DNA from 2 places in the Streptomyces sp. NPDC111656 genome. Region 1 is predicted to be linked to the other one. Evidence: predicted binding sites of a transcription regulator. Region 1 holds the regulator's gene; the other holds the start of a gene.
The links. Region 1 encodes HspR, which represses chaperone genes until heat shock. Its sites were predicted from a motif close to TTGAGNNNNNNNNNCTCAA; they were not measured.

Region 2: dnaK (molecular chaperone DnaK) is a predicted target of HspR. The motif match lies at 6,451-6,469, and genes of this name have one in related genera.

What each region holds. Positions count from the first base shown of each region.
Region 1 is NZ_JBVKCA010000008.1:366,984-374,318, reverse strand. Features, by position in the region: gene ACZ7M3_RS25435 (sugar ABC transporter substrate-binding protein) at 1-114, opposite strand, end outside; gene ACZ7M3_RS25430 (hypothetical protein) at 920-1,564, shown strand; gene ACZ7M3_RS25425 (heat shock protein transcriptional repressor HspR) at 1,561-2,007, opposite strand; gene dnaJ (molecular chaperone DnaJ) at 2,012-3,196, opposite strand; gene grpE (nucleotide exchange factor GrpE) at 3,230-3,898, opposite strand; gene dnaK (molecular chaperone DnaK) at 3,895-5,745, opposite strand; gene ACZ7M3_RS25405 (MraY family glycosyltransferase) at 5,841-6,908, opposite strand; gene ACZ7M3_RS25400 ((Fe-S)-binding protein) at 7,191-7,335, shown strand, end outside.
Region 2 is NZ_JBVKCA010000028.1:35,649-42,983, reverse strand. Features, by position in the region: gene ACZ7M3_RS45980 (helix-turn-helix transcriptional regulator) at 1-411, opposite strand, end outside; gene ACZ7M3_RS45975 (hypothetical protein) at 452-958, shown strand; gene ACZ7M3_RS45970 (hypothetical protein) at 955-1,425, shown strand; gene ACZ7M3_RS45965 (class I SAM-dependent methyltransferase) at 1,394-2,152, opposite strand; gene ACZ7M3_RS45960 (4a-hydroxytetrahydrobiopterin dehydratase) at 2,158-2,463, opposite strand; gene ACZ7M3_RS45955 (helix-turn-helix domain-containing protein) at 2,680-3,537, shown strand; gene ACZ7M3_RS45950 (helix-turn-helix domain-containing protein) at 3,593-4,459, shown strand; gene dnaK (molecular chaperone DnaK) at 4,536-6,404, opposite strand; gene ACZ7M3_RS45940 (OsmC family protein) at 6,535-6,960, opposite strand; gene ACZ7M3_RS45935 (vWA domain-containing protein) at 7,069-7,335, opposite strand, start outside.

The DNA.
Region 1 (7,335 bases):
GGTGTCGCTGCCGCCGATCCCGTCCACGACACCGCAGGCGGCGAGGGAGACGGTCATCGCGGAGCAAGCCAGGGCTATGGCGGTACGACGAAGCCGGGTGTTACGAGTGTTCACATCAGGTGCCTTCCGGGCGAGGTAGCTGCTTTGCGACCCAGGTGGCTGAAAGCCAACGCGGCGATCACCTCAGCGTCAAGGAGTAACCACTTAACGAGATGGCAACAGCATTCTGTGTTCCCCAAGTGAACACGATGGGAAGGGGGTGCGCCGCCACTTCCACAGAACCCCTCTGATTGACTTGCGTCACTCGCTCCCCGGCGACATACAACCCTCCCCCACCTCCGGGAGTCTCGATGGCGGCCGCACACAACGCAGCACGAAACAGGGGAAGCATGAGGCCAGTTGGGCGGAGTGGGCCGGCGCTCGCCGCGACGCTGACGATCGCCACCCCCGGGGGCCTGCTCGCCGGCTCGGGGGCGCCCGCCTCCGCCGCGAGCAGCCGCGCATCACCGGTGTACAAGCGGCAGTTCTACGCGAACACCACTTTCTCCCACACACCGAAGAAAACGGACTGCGACGCCGCGGTCGGCGAGAACTGGGGCACGAAGGCCCCCGCCTCCGGCCTCCCGAAGGACAACTTCGGCGTCCGCTGGACCGTGACGAGGGACTTCGGTTCGGGAGGTCCCTTCGCCCTTCCCGTCAACGTCACCGTCCCCTCCGGCAAGCACACCCTGCGCATCGACTACGCCAACTGGACCGGCGCCGCCAACGTCTCCTTCGCCTACACCCCCGCACCACCGCCACCGTCGACAAGGTCAAGCCCCTCACCCCGAGCGGGACTTCCGTCTCGCAGTCGAAACTGGGTTCGCCGACCGCCACGCCCCGCGGGCTGCGGCTCGACTGGAACGGGGTCACGGGAGCGGTGTCCTACCGCGTCTACCGGGCGACGAGCGAGAACGGCGTGTACACCCGGGTGGGCAGTACGGACAAGCTCTCGTACCTGGACACCTCGGCCCTGGAGAGCGTCGCCTACTACTACCAGGTGACCGTTCTCGACGCGGTGGGCAACGAGTCCGCGCGTTCCGTGGCCGCCGCCGGCGAGCGCGAGGACCTCACCCCGCCGCCCGCCGTCACCGGGCTGACGGTCACCCCGACCGAGTACGGCTTCGAGGTGGAGTGGGACAAGAACCCGGCCACCGACCTCGGTCGGTACACCGTCTACTGGGGTGAGCTCTTGGGCGACGAGGGCGAGGAGCAGGTGTGCTCCGGGACGCTGACGGCGTATCCGCCGGTCGACACCACCTCGTACTCGTACACCACCCGCCCCGACGGCGACCGCGTCTGCTTCTTCGTCGACGCCATCGACACGTCCGGGAACTCCTCCTTCAAGCGGACCCGGACGGCCGTGGCCGCGACCGAGCTCGACACCACGCCGAGCGTACGAGAAGATCCACGAGACCTCGGCCGGAGCGTTCGAGTACTTCGACACCGGCGCGGTGAGTTGAGGAATGCCGAAGGGGGTGGAGAGGTCGACGACCTCTCCACCCCCTTCGTACGTGGGAGCTAGTCCGACTGCCTCTTCGGCCGCCAGACCACCAGCGCGCTCGTCTGCTGGACCTCCTGGTACGGGACCAGGTCGCGGCGGTACGAGGCGTGCACCGCGGCCTCGCGCTGCTGCATCGCGGCAGCGGCGCCGTCCAGGGCCGATTCCAGTTCCGCGACGCGGGACTGGAGGGCCGCCACCTGGTTCTCCAGCTCGATGATGCGCTTGATGCCGGCCAGGTTGATGCCCTCGTCCTGGGACAGCGCCTGCACCGTGCGGAGCAGTTCGATGTCGCGGGCCGAGTAGCGCCGGCCCCGGCCGGCGGTGCGGTCCGGGGAGACCAGGCCGAGGCGGTCGTACTGGCGCAGGGTCTGCGGGTGCAGGCCGGAGAGCTGGGCCGCCACCGAGATGACGTAGACCGGGGTCTCCTCGGTCAGTTCATAGGGGTTTCGACGACGGCCGTCCATCTGCTCATGCTCCCTTCGCGGCCTGGAACAGCTCCGCCCGTGGGTCCTCGCCCGCGGTTGCCTCGCGATACGCCTCCAGGGCGTCGCGAGCCTTGCCCGACACGTCCGTGGGGACCGCGACCTCGACGGTGACCAGGAGGTCGCCGCGCGTACCGTCCTTGCGGACGGCACCCTTGCCGCGGGCCCGCATCGTACGGCCGTTGGGCGTGCCCGGGGGCAGTTTCAGGGTGACCGGGGGGCCGCCCAGGGTCGGTACGCGCACCTCGCCGCCGAGTGCCGCCTCCGCGAAGGTGACGGGCACGGTGACGGTGAGGTTGTCGCCCTTGCGGCCGAAGACCGGGTGGGCGTCCACGTGGACCGTGACGTACAGGTCGCCGGCCGGGCCGCCCCGTTCGCCGGGTGCGCCCTTGCCGCGGAGGCGGATGCGCTGGCTGTCGCTCACCCCCGCCGGGATGCGGACCTGCATCGTGCGCGAGGACTTGGCGCGACCGCTGCCGTGGCAGATCTCGCAGGGGTTCTCCGCGATGAGACCGCGGCCCTTGCAGTCCGGGCAGGGGTCCGTGAGCGAGAAGCCGCCGCCGGAGCCGCGCGCGACCTGGCCGGTGCCGACGCACGTCGGGCACACGCGCGGTGTGCCGTTCGCGTCGCCGGTGCCCGAACAGGCCTTGCAGGGCGCCTGGGACGTCATCCGCAGCGGGACCGTCGCGCCGTCCACCGCCTCGGTGAAGCTGAGCGTCACCTCGGTGTCGATGTCCTGGCCGCGCCGGGGCTGGGTCCGCGTACCCGTGCCCGCGCCGCCGCGGTTGAACAGGCCCCCGAAGACGTCTCCGATGCCGCCGCCGAAACCACCGGCACCGCCCGCCCCGCCCTGGGCGCCGCCTCCGAAGAGGTCGCCCAGGTCGAAGTTGAAGTTGCCGCCGCCCGCGCCGGGACCCGGACGGAAGCCGCCGTTGCCGAAGAGAGCGCGTGCCTCGTCGTACTCCTTGCGCTTCTTGGGGTCTCCGAGCACGTCGTTCGCCTCGGAGATCTCCTTGAAACGCTCCTCGGCCTTGGCGTTGCCCTTGTTGGCGTCCGGGTGGAACTCGCGGGCGAGCTTCCGGTACGCCTTCTTGATCTCTGCCTCGGTGGCGTCCTTGGGGACGCCGAGGACCTTGTAGAAGTCCTTCTCGATGAAGTCCTTGGTGCTCATCCTCGACGCCCCTCCTCTCTCATGCGTTCAACGTCAGCCCTCGTCCGGGCCACCGCTCTCCTTGTCGTCGGCCGCCTCGGCGGAATCCTGGGAGTCCGCCTTGACGGTCTGCGCCCCCGGCTGGGGTTCGGCGACCGCCACCCGCGCGGGGCGGATGGTGCGCTCGCCGATGCGATACCCCGGCTGCAGAATCGCCACGCACGTCGTCTCCGTGACGTCCGGCGCGTACGAGTGCATCAGGGCCTCGTGGATCATCGGGTCGAAGGGCTCGCCCTCCTTGCCGAACTGCTGAAGGCCCATCTTCGCCGCGACGGTCTCCAGCGACTCGGCCACCGACTTGAAGCCGCCGACCAGTTCGCCGTGGTCCCGCGCGCGGGCGATGTTGTCGAGCACCGGCAGGAGTTCGGTCAGGAGGTTCGCGATGGCGATCTCCTTGACCGCGATCCGATCGCGCTCGACCCGGCGGCGGTAGTTCTGGTACTCGGCCTGGAGCCGCTGGAGGTCCATCGTGCGCTCGCCGAGCGCCGTACGGACCTGGTCCAGCTGTGCGGTCAGACCGGCCAGTTGTGCTGCTGATGCGTCCCCGGCCGGGGCCGCCGCCTCCTCCGTGGAGGGGGTGGCGGCCTGCGGCTCGGCGTCGTCAGGGGTGGCGCCGGAGGGGACGTCAGGCTTCTCTTCGAAGCCCGGGGTCTCCTCCGTCACGCGGCACCGTCCTTGCGGTCCTCGTCGACGATCTCGGCGTCGACGACATCGTCATCGGCCTTGGCCTGCTCGGCGCCGGGGGCACCTTCGGCGCCACCGGCGGCCTGCGCGGCCTGGGCGTCGGCGTACATGGCCTGGCCGAGCTTCTGGGAGACCGCGGCGACCTTCTCCGTGGCGGTGCGGATCTCGGCGGTGTCCTCGCCCTTGAGCTTCTCCTTCAGCTCGGCGATGGAGGCCTCGACCTCGGTCTTGACGTCACCCGGGACCTTGTCCTCGTTGTCCTTGAGGAACTTCTCGGTCTGGTAGACGAGCTGCTCGCCCTGGTTGCGGGTCTCGGCGGCCTCGCGGCGCTTGTGGTCCTCGTCCGCGTACTGCTCGGCCTCCTGGCGCATCCGGTCGACCTCGTCCTTCGGCAGCGAGGAGCCGCCGGTGACGGTCATCTTCTGCTCCTTGCCCGTGCCCAGGTCCTTCGCGGTCACGTGCATGATGCCGTTGGCGTCGATGTCGAAGGCGACCTCGATCTGCGGGACACCGCGCGGGGCCGGCGGCAGACCGGTCAGCTCGAACATCCCGAGCTTCTTGTTGTACGCCGCGATCTCGCGCTCGCCCTGGTAGACCTGGATCTGGACGGACGGCTGGTTGTCCTCGGCGGTGGTGAAGATCTCGGACCGCTTGGTCGGGATCGTCGTGTTCCGCTCGATGAGCTTCGTCATGATGCCGCCCTTGGTCTCGATGCCGAGGGACAGCGGGGTGACGTCGAGGAGCAGGACGTCCTTGACCTCACCCTTGAGGACACCGGCCTGCAGGGCGGCGCCGATGGCGACGACCTCGTCCGGGTTGACGCCCTTGTTGGCGTCCTGGCCGCCGGTCAGCTCCTTGACGAGCTCGGCGACGGCGGGCATGCGGGTGGAGCCACCGACGAGAACGACGTGGTCGATCTCGGAGAGGTTGATGCCCGCGTCCTTGATGACGTTGTGGAACGGCGTCTTGCAGCGCTCCAGAAGGTCCGCGGTGAGCTGCTGGAACTGGGCGCGCGTGAGCTTCTCGTCCAGGTGCAGCGGGCCCTCGGCGGAGGCCGTGATGTAGGGCAGGTTGATCGAGGTCTCGGTGGACGAGGACAGCTCGATCTTCGCCTTCTCGGCGGCTTCGCGCAGACGCTGGAGCGCCATCTTGTCCTTGGCGAGGTCCACGCCGTGACCGGAGCGGAACTGCTGCACCAGGTAGTCGACGACACGCTGGTCCCAGTCGTCACCACCGAGGTGGTTGTCGCCGTTGGTGGCCTTCACCTCGACGACGCCGTCGCCGATCTCCAGGAGGGACACGTCGAAGGTGCCGCCACCGAGGTCGAAGACGAGGATCGTCTGGTCGTCCTTGTCCAGGCCGTACGCGAGGGCGGCGGCCGTGGGCTCGTTCACGATGCGCAGGACGTTCAGGCCCGCGATCTCGCCGGCCTCCTTCGTCGCCTGGCGCTCGGAGTCGTTGAAGTAGGCCGGGACGGTGATGACCGCGTCCGTGACCTTCTCGCCCAGGTAGGCCTCGGCGTCGCGCTTCAGCTTCTGCAGGATGAAGGCGCTCATCTGCTGCGGGTTGAAGTTCTTCCCGTCGAGCTCGATCTTCCAGTCCGTGCCCATGTGACGCTTCACGGAGCGGATGGTCCGGTCCACGTTCGTGACCGCCTGGCGCTTGGCGACCTCGCCGACGAGCACCTCGCCGTTCTTGGCGAAGGCGACGACGGACGGCGTGGTCCTGGCGCCCTCTGCGTTGGTGATGACGGTGGGCTCGCCGCCTTCAAGAACGCTGACGACGGAGTTAGTCGTGCCCAGGTCGATGCCGACCGCACGTGCCATTTCAATTCCTCCAGCAATGACTTGAGTGGAACGGACTCAAGTGTGCACCACACTCATTGCTGGGTCAACAGACATGAGTCACGGGGGCTCAAGTCTTATCTCTTGCTTACACGCAGGTGTGCTTGCACATGGGGTCCGACCTGCGGCTTCACGGTCAACCGACTCCCGTACGAGGGGACATGCCGTCCCCCGTAAGTGGGGATCCGAAGCAGCGCGAGTACGGCGACACAGACGCAGCCCGCCACCCACAACGCCGCCGTCGCGCTCACCCATCCCATGTCGATCAGCATCCCGACGAGTGCAGCCGCGAAGCCGGTGACCCCCACGACGACCGCGGCGCCCTGGGGTGTGACGCCGAGGCGCCGCAGCCGGTGGACCAGATGATCGGGGGCGCCGCGCAGCAGCGGACGCCCGGCTCGCCGCCGCGACACCAGCACCAGTACGGAGTCGGCGGTCGCCACGGCCGTCAGCGCGAACCCGGCGCCCACGCTCGACCCGGCCGCCCGCCCGGTGTGCACCAGTACCGCCGCCGAGGTCAGCAGGAACCCGACGAACAGCGCGCCGCAGCGCCCCGGCACGATCCGGGCCGGGGGCCAGTTGTGCATCAGGAACCCGGTCAGCGCGGCGGCCAGCACGCTCAGCAGCGCCGCGAGCCCGTCCATGACCTCGGCGGCCGCGCAGCCGCTCAGCGCGAAGGCGGTCACCACCGCGACCGTCCCCATCACTCCGTCGGCGTGATCGAGCGAGGTGAAGGCATGGGTGGCGAGGGCGATCCAGCCGACGGCCACCGCCCCGGCCACCGGGCCGAGCTCGCCGTAGGGCACGGTCAGCGCGGCGGCGCCGGTCACGACGGCCGCCTGGAGCGGAACCCGCACAAGAGTCGGCGGGGGCCACAGGTCGGCGACGAGTCCGAGGGCACCGACCCCGATCCCGGCGGCCAGCAGCCGCCCGGCCGCCGGCCCCAGCGGCGCCACGTCCGTCCAGTCCCCGACCCCGGCGACGAACGCCGTGACCGCCACCACCGCGACCCCGCCGAGCAGCGGCACCGCGCGCGCCCGCCGCCGTTCGACCACGCCCAGGCGCAGGGCGAGGAGCCGCAGCAGGGCGGCGAGCAAGGCGGCGAGGAGCAGGGCGGAGGTGGCGGCGGCGATTCCGTACAGCACGCCGCCAATTTAGTGTTAAATGTCGCAAATACGCCGCATATAGCACGATCGGGTTTACGTGTCGGCCGGAGACCCCGGCAGTCGACGGCCGGTGACGTGCGCAACTGCCGGTCGGTGACTTCGGCGACTCAGGTGGACCTCAGCGACGCAGATCACCGCACCGCTGGCTACAGTGCGGCGGAAGATATGGGTAGTCTCAGACGGACTGCATAAGTTACCGCTTAGTAATCGGCTGAAGGTCGGCCTTCAGCTCCCTCCCTCGCAGGCCCGAGGAGCCCCCGAATGCAACTCGCCGCGATCATTGTGTCGCTGGTACTCGCCGTGGTCGGCGTGGCGCTGTTCTCCCGCGCCATCGCGCAGATCTACCGGTTCGTACGGCTCGGCCAGGACGTCCCCGCGGGCACCCGCACCGACGACTGGACCGCGC
Region 2 (7,335 bases), on a different contig from region 1:
GTCGTCGGCGCCCGCGTACCAGCCGGGGGCGTCCAGGTGGAAGCGGCCGCTGATCCGGTCGGCGTGCGTGCGCAGCTCGCGCGGGAGGGCGGCGCGCACCTTCAGCTGGGCGGCGGCCAGAACCGGGCCGAGGCCCAGCTCGGCGGCGGGGCCGGGAACGCCGGCCAAGAAGAGGGCCTCGGCCTCCCCCTCCGTGAGGCCGGTGAGACGGGTGCGATAGCCGTCGAGGAGACGGTAGCCGCCGGCGTGCCCCGCGTCGCCGTACAGCGGGACGCCCGCCGCGCTCAGTGCCTCGACGTCCCGGTAGACCGTGCGCACCGAGACGTCGAGTTCCTCGGCGAGGTCGGCGGCGGTCATCCGGCCGCGGGTCTGGAGCAGCAGGAGGATCGAGACGAGCCGGCTGGACTTCACTGACACAGGATGTCAGTGAAGTCGGCCTAGCGTGCGCGTCATGGCTTCCACGACCTTGCCGAACTCCTCGGGCTTCAGGGAGAAACTGCTGACCGTGCCACCGCCCATCGAGGTGGCGGGGCGACGGATCAAGCGCTACCACGTCACCGCGGACCCGGCCGGTATCCCACCCGACGTCGAGGCGGCGGCGTACGCGATGCTGCCGAAGCTGCTGCCGGAGCCCGACGGCACACCGCCCGCGACCTTCGTCGTACTGCACCGGGGCGGCGACGACGGCGCCTACCTCAACGCGTACAGCTGGGTGTGGGACAACGTCCTGCACTACCGCGGCGCGTCGGCGGGCCAGCCGGTCCTGGGCTGCCCCGACCGGGACCCCACGCACTTCGTCACGCCCGACCTCCCCTGGATCGGTTGTGTCTGGGAGCTGCCGCCGATCCTGCACGAACGCGACGCCTGGGTCCGGCACATGCTCGTGCCCGACGCCCCCGACCTCGACGCCTACCTTGCCGACTCCCTCCCCGAGGGCACGACTGGAGACCGCTCATGAGCAGCCCGCACGACTTCGACTTCTTCCACGGCGAGTGGGACGTCCGCCACAGGCGTCTGACCGACTTCCTCGACCCCGACAGCGGCTGGGAGGAGTTCGGGGCCACGAACCGCTGCTGGAGCCTGTTCGACGGGGCCGCGAACATCGACGAGATGACGGTGCCTGGTCAGGGCTGGCAGGGGCTCACCCTGCGGCTCTTCGACCCCGCGGCGCGGGTGTGGTCGCTGAACTGGTCGTCGAGCCGCAGCGGGAAGCTGTTTCCGCCGGTGGTGGGGCGGTTCGGGCCCGACGGGCGCGGTGAGTTCCACGGCGACGACACGCACGACGGGAAGGACGTGCGGGTGCGGTTCGTGTGGTCGGGGATCTCCCCGACCACGGCCCGCTGGGAGCAGGCCTTCTCCGTGGACGGGGAGCAGACGTGGGTGACCAACTGGGTCATGGAGTTCGCGCGGCGGGGATCTTCCTGAACGCGCGGAGCGCGAACTGCGGGTCGGGGCGTGGGACTTCCTGATCGGGCAGCGCTTCGAGCAGCGTGACGAAACGCTCGGCCAGCGGGTCGTCCGGGGCGATCCGGGTGAACCAGCCGCGGCGCAGGTCCGCCACCGTGCTGCGCGGGCTGCGGCCCTGGCCGTGACCCCGGAAACGGGCCCCACCGGCCGGGGTGAGGCCGTGCTCGACGGCGTACGCCTCGACGTCCTCGGGGCGGTCCTGGGCGGGGCGGCGCGGGCGGGAGGCGAGTACGGCGTCGATGTCGCTGCCCACGTCGTGTGCGGCGGCCTTGTCGACGGTGGTGACGTACACCCCGCCCGGGCGCAGGACCCGCGCGCACTCGGCGACGATGGCGCGGACGTCCTCGGCGCCGTCGACCAGATGGAGCAGCCAGACGCTGGTGACGGCGTCGAACGCGGCGTCGGGGAAGGGCAGTCGGCGGCTGTCGGCGCGGACCACCGCGCCCGGGAGCCGTGCCGCCGCCATCCGGGCCATGCCCTGCGCGGCGTCCGCGCCCGTCACCCGGAGCGTCGGGCGGGCGGTGGCGAGGCGGCGCGTGACGATTCCGGTGCCGCAGGCGACGTCGAGCAGGGCCTGTACGTCGTCGGGGACGAGGCCGAGTACGGCGTCCGCGGCAGCGGCCGCTCTGGGCTCACCGCCCCTGCTGGCGTCGTAGGCGTCGGCTTCCTTGTCGTAGTCCAGCATGTGAATCAGTGTGCGCCATGTCCCGGAGCGAGTGCCTCCACCCTGCGGGCGAGCTTGAGGTCGAGCTCGGTGACGGCGCCGCCGACGCTGTGGGTGTTCACGGTGAGGGAGATGGTGTTGTAGCCGAGGGTGAGGTCGGAGTGGTGGTCGAGCTCCTCCTGTACCTGGGCGATGTGTACGACCATCGCGGTCGCGGCGAAGTGGGAGGGGAGGCGGTAGGAGCGGGCGAGGTGGTCGCCGTCCAGGGACCAGCCGGGCAGCTCCGCGAGCTGATCCTCGATCTCCTTCTGCGACAGGGGTTCGACGGGCATGATCTCGCTCCGTTCTTCGTGCGCTGGGGATGCGGTGGGGGCTGTTTCTCAGCCTGCCACAGTCCCTCGACCAGGGCTCTGCGGCGCCCCGTCGTCGACCGCGGGTGTGTGGGGACCGGTCGCGCAGTTCCCCGCGCTCCTGGAAACCCGGGCCGTCCGGCGTTCGAGGGCAAGGCCCACGCTCCCCCCACGGTCTTCCTCGGTTACGGTCGGCGTATGTCCATCGTCGCGTCCGGTCCGACCAGACCCTCAACCCACCCCGTCGGCAAGGGCGTCGGCCCGCTGCTGCGCGGCTGGCGGGAGCAGCGCCGGGTCAGCCAGCTGGAACTGGCGCTGCGGGCCGACTCCTCGGCCCGCCACATCAGCTTCATCGAGACCGGCCGCTCCCGCCCGAGCGAGGAGATGGTGCTGCGGCTGGCCGAACACCTCGACGTCCCCGTACGGGAACGCAACGCGCTGCTGCTGGCCGCCGGCTACGCGCCCCACTACCCGGAGACCCCCCTCGACGACCCCTCGATGGACGCCCTGCGCCAGGGCGTGGAGCGGCTGATCCAGGGCTACGAGCCCTACCCGGCGCTGGTGGTCGACGCCACGTACACCGTGCTCGCCGCCAACCGTGGCATCGCCATGCTCCTGGAGGGCGTCTGTGAGTCGCTGCTCACGCCGCCGCTGAACGCGATGCGGCTGACCCTTCACCCGGAGGGCCTGGCGCCGCGGATCCGCAACCACCGCGAGTGGCGCGACCACCTGCTCGCGCAGATGGAACGGCAGATCGCCCTGGACCGCTCCGCGCCACTGCGTGCGCTCCACGAGGAGGTGGCGGCCTACCCGGTACCGGAGCAGGAACATGACGAGGAAGGGGAAGGTGAAGGGGATGCGGACGGCGGCGTCGAGCCCGTTCCCCATTTCGCGCTCCCCCTGCAGATCGAGCACGGCGGGCGCGTGCTGTCCTTCATCTCCTCCATCTCCACTTTCAACACCCCGATGGACGTCACCGTCGCCGAGCTGGCCATCGAGACGTTTCTGCCGGCGGATCCGGCGACGGTCAAATACCTTCAGTCACTGGTCTCTTGACGGAGCGTCGCCGATCCGTTTGAGTGGGGGCTTCGGCGCTTGGGGAGGGCGTGGCGTGAGTGAGCGGCGGGCTGCGCCCACCGTGGGGCAAGTGGTGCTCGGGCGGCGGCTGCAGGAATTGCGGGAGGCCACCGGGCTGAGGCGGGAAGAAGCCGCGCGTGTCCTGCGTGTCGCCCCGGCGACGGTGCGGCGGATGGAGATGGCCGAGGTCGCCCTCAAGATCCCGTACCTCCAGGTGCTGCTGACGACGTACGGCGTGGCCGACGACGAGGTGGCCTCCTTCGTCGCGCTCGCCGAGGAGGCGAACCAGCCGGGCTGGTGGCAGCGGTTCCACGATGTGCTGCCGGACTGGTTCAGCATGCACGTCAGCCTGGAGGGCGCCGCCCGTCTGATCCGCTCGTACGAGCCGCACTTCGTGCCCGGGCTGCTGCAGACCGAGGAGTACGCGCGCGCCGTGCTGGAGGCGGGCACGGTGGGCCAGACGGGGCCCGAGGCCATCGAGCGGCATGTGACGCTGCGCATGACGCGGCAGCAGCTGCTGCTGGGGCGCGAGCACCGGCCCCACCTCTGGGTGATCATGGACGAGACCGCGCTGCGGCGTCCGGTGAGCATCCGGGGCGAGGTCATGCGGGACCAGATCGACCGGTTGCTGCGGGAGATGGAGAGCGACGACATCTCCGTCCAGGTCGCCGAGTACGCGAGCGGCCCGCATCCGGGGACGTACACCTCCTTCGCGCTGTTCCGCTTCGCGGAGCCGGAACTGCCCGACATGGTCTACAGCGAGTACCTGACCGGTGCCATCTACCTCGACTCGCGCGCCGAGGTGGCCACGCACCTGGAAGTGCTGGACCACATGTCCGCCCACGCCGCCACCGTGCCCCGTACCAGGGAGATCCTGCGGGAGATCCGGGACTCCTACTGAGAAGTTCCCGGAGTGGGGTCCTTGGCGAGGAGTTCCCAGGGAGGGGCTCTCCGAGAGCCCCTCACCTCGAGGGTCCTTACGCCGCGCCGCCCCTCGTCTCCCTCTCGTCGTCCACGATCTCGGCGTCCACCACACCGTCCTCCTCCGCCGCCGTGGTGTGCTCGGCGGCCGGCTCCTCCCGGGGCGTCTGCTGGGCCTGGGCGTACATGGCCTGGCCCATCTTCTGGCTCACCGAGGCCAGATTCTCGACGCCGGTACGCAGGGCGGTGGTGTCGGTGGCGGAGTCCTCCAGGAGGCGCTTGAGGTCGGCGACGGCGGACTCGACCTCGGGTTTCGTCTCGGAGGGGATGCGTTCGTCGTTCTCGCGGAGGAACTTCTCGGTCTGGTAGACGAGTTGTTCGGCCTGGTTGCGGGTCTCGGCGGCCTCGCGCCGCGCGCGGTCCTCCTCGGCGTACTGCTCGGCCTCGCGCATCATCCGGTCGATGTCGTTCTTGGGGAGCGCGGAGCCGCCCGTGACGGTCATCTTCTGTTCGCGCCCGGTGGCGAGGTCCTTCGCGGAGACGTGCATGATCCCGTTGGCGTCGATGTCGAAGGCGACCTCGATCTGCGGGACTCCGCGCGGCGCGGGCGGCAGCCCGGTGAGGTCGAAGACGCCGAGCTTCTTGTTGTACGCGGCGATCTCGCGTTCGCCCTGGTAGACCTGGATACCGACCGAGGGTTGGTTGTCCGCGGCCGTGGTGAAGATCTCCGAACGGCGGGTCGGGATCGTGGTATTGCGCTCGATGAGCCTGGTCATGATGCCGCCCTTGGTCTCGATGCCGAGGGACAGCGGGGTGACGTCGAGGAGCAGCACGTCCTTCACGTCCCCCCTGATGACACCCGCCTGAAGGGCCGCGCCGAGCGCCACGACCTCGTCCGGGTTGACGCCCTTGTGCGGGTCCTTGCCGGTGAGTTCCCTGACCAGGTCCGTGACGGCGGGCATCCGGGTCGAGCCGCCGACCAGGATGACGTGGTCGATCGCGGCGAGCTTGACGCCCGCGTCCTTGACCGCCTGGTGGAAGGGGGTCTTGCAGCGGTCGAGCAGATCGGCGGTCAGCTCCTGGAACTGGGCGCGGGTCAGCTTCTCCTCGAGGTGCAGGGGGCCGTCGGCGGTGGCGGTGATGTAGGGCAGGTTGACGGCGGTCTCGGAGGAACTCGACAGTTCGATCTTGGCCTTCTCGGCGCTCTCGCGCAGCCGCTGCAGCGCCATCTTGTCGTGGCCGAGATCGATGCCGTGCGAGGCCTTGAAGCGCTGTGCGAGGTGTTCGACGATCCGCTGGTCCCAGTCGTCGCCGCCGAGCCGGGTGTCGCCGTTGGTGGCCTTGACCTCGATGACGCCGTCGCCGATCTCCAGGAGCGAGACGTCGAAGGTGCCGCCGCCCAGGTCGAAGACGAGGACGGTCTGCTCCTCGCCCCGGTCGAGGCCGTAGGCGAGGGCGGCGGCCGTCGGCTCGTTGATGATGCGCAGCACCTTCAGGCCCGCGATCTCGCCCGCCTCCTTGGTGGCCTGGCGCTGGGCGTCGTCGAAGTACGCGGGCACGGTGATCACGGCGTCCGTGACGTCCTCGCCGAGGTAGGCCTCCGCGTCCCGCTTCAGCTTCTGCAGGACGCGCGCCGACAGTTCCTGGGCGCGGTAGCGGGTGCCGTCGACGGAGCCCTGCTCAGGGAAGCGCCAGCTCGCGTCGCCCATGTGGCGCTTGACCGAGCGCGCGGTGCGCTCCACGTTCGTCACGGCCTGCCGTTTGGCGACCTCGCCGACGAGCACCTCGCCGTTCTTGGCGAAGGCCACCACGGAGGGGGTGGTGCGCGCGCCCTCCGCGTTGGTCACGACGGTGGGGTCGCCGCCCTCCAGGAGGGCCACCACCGAGTTCGTCGTACCGAGGTCGATCCCGACCGCACGTGCCATGTCCGTCCCCTTCCGCCAGGGCGCTGCCCACCTTCAAGCACAAAACTTGAGTGCGTTCTTGTCAATGGGGCGGACATGACAGCGCCGCGGGCCCTGCGCGGGGACCGCGGCGCCGTACTGCTCCCGGACGTCAGGCCAGCTTGGCCGTCAGGGTGATCGTCGTGCCGGCCAGCGCCGCGCTGACCGGGCAGTTCTTCTTCGCGTCCTCGGCCGCCGCGACGAAGCCGTCGTTGTCGAGGCCCGGTACCGTGCCCTCCACCGTCAGGTGGATGCCAGTGATGCCCTCGCCGGGCTGGAAGGTGACGTCGGCGTTGGTGACGAGCTTGGTGGGCGGGGTGCCCGCGCCCGCGAGGGCGTGCGACAGCGCCATGGAGAAGCAGCTGGAGTGGGCGGCGGCGATCAGCTCCTCGGGGCTGGTCTTGCCGTTGGCGTCCTGCGCCCGCGACGCCCACGTCACCGGCTGCTGGCCGATGCCGGAGGAGTCGAAGGTGACGACGCCGCTGCCCTCGAGCAGGTTGCCTTCCCACACGGTGTGCGCGGTGCGCGTGGTTGCCACGATGATTCCCTTCGATGGGGTCCCGTTTTCGGGGTCCGTGCGCACCATCCGATCACACCCGCGCGCGACTCACCCAGAATGACGGCTCGCCGAGACCGCGAAGACGGTTCACCGCACCCGGAAGACCGGTCCCCGCGCCGTGAACGGGAGCCGCGCGCCCTGCGGAATCAGATACGCGTGCTCGCGCCGCACCCGCAGCACGTCGCACCAGCCGTCCGTGATGACCAGCAGCGGCGCGCCCGGCGGGAAGTCGTCCGCGCGGTGCAGCAGATCGACGCCGGGCTGCAGCACCGTACCGCCGCGCCCGTGCACCCGTACGCGACCGGCGATCTCGGTGACCGGGAGATAGCCCGCGTCGTGCGGCGCCGCGTCGCA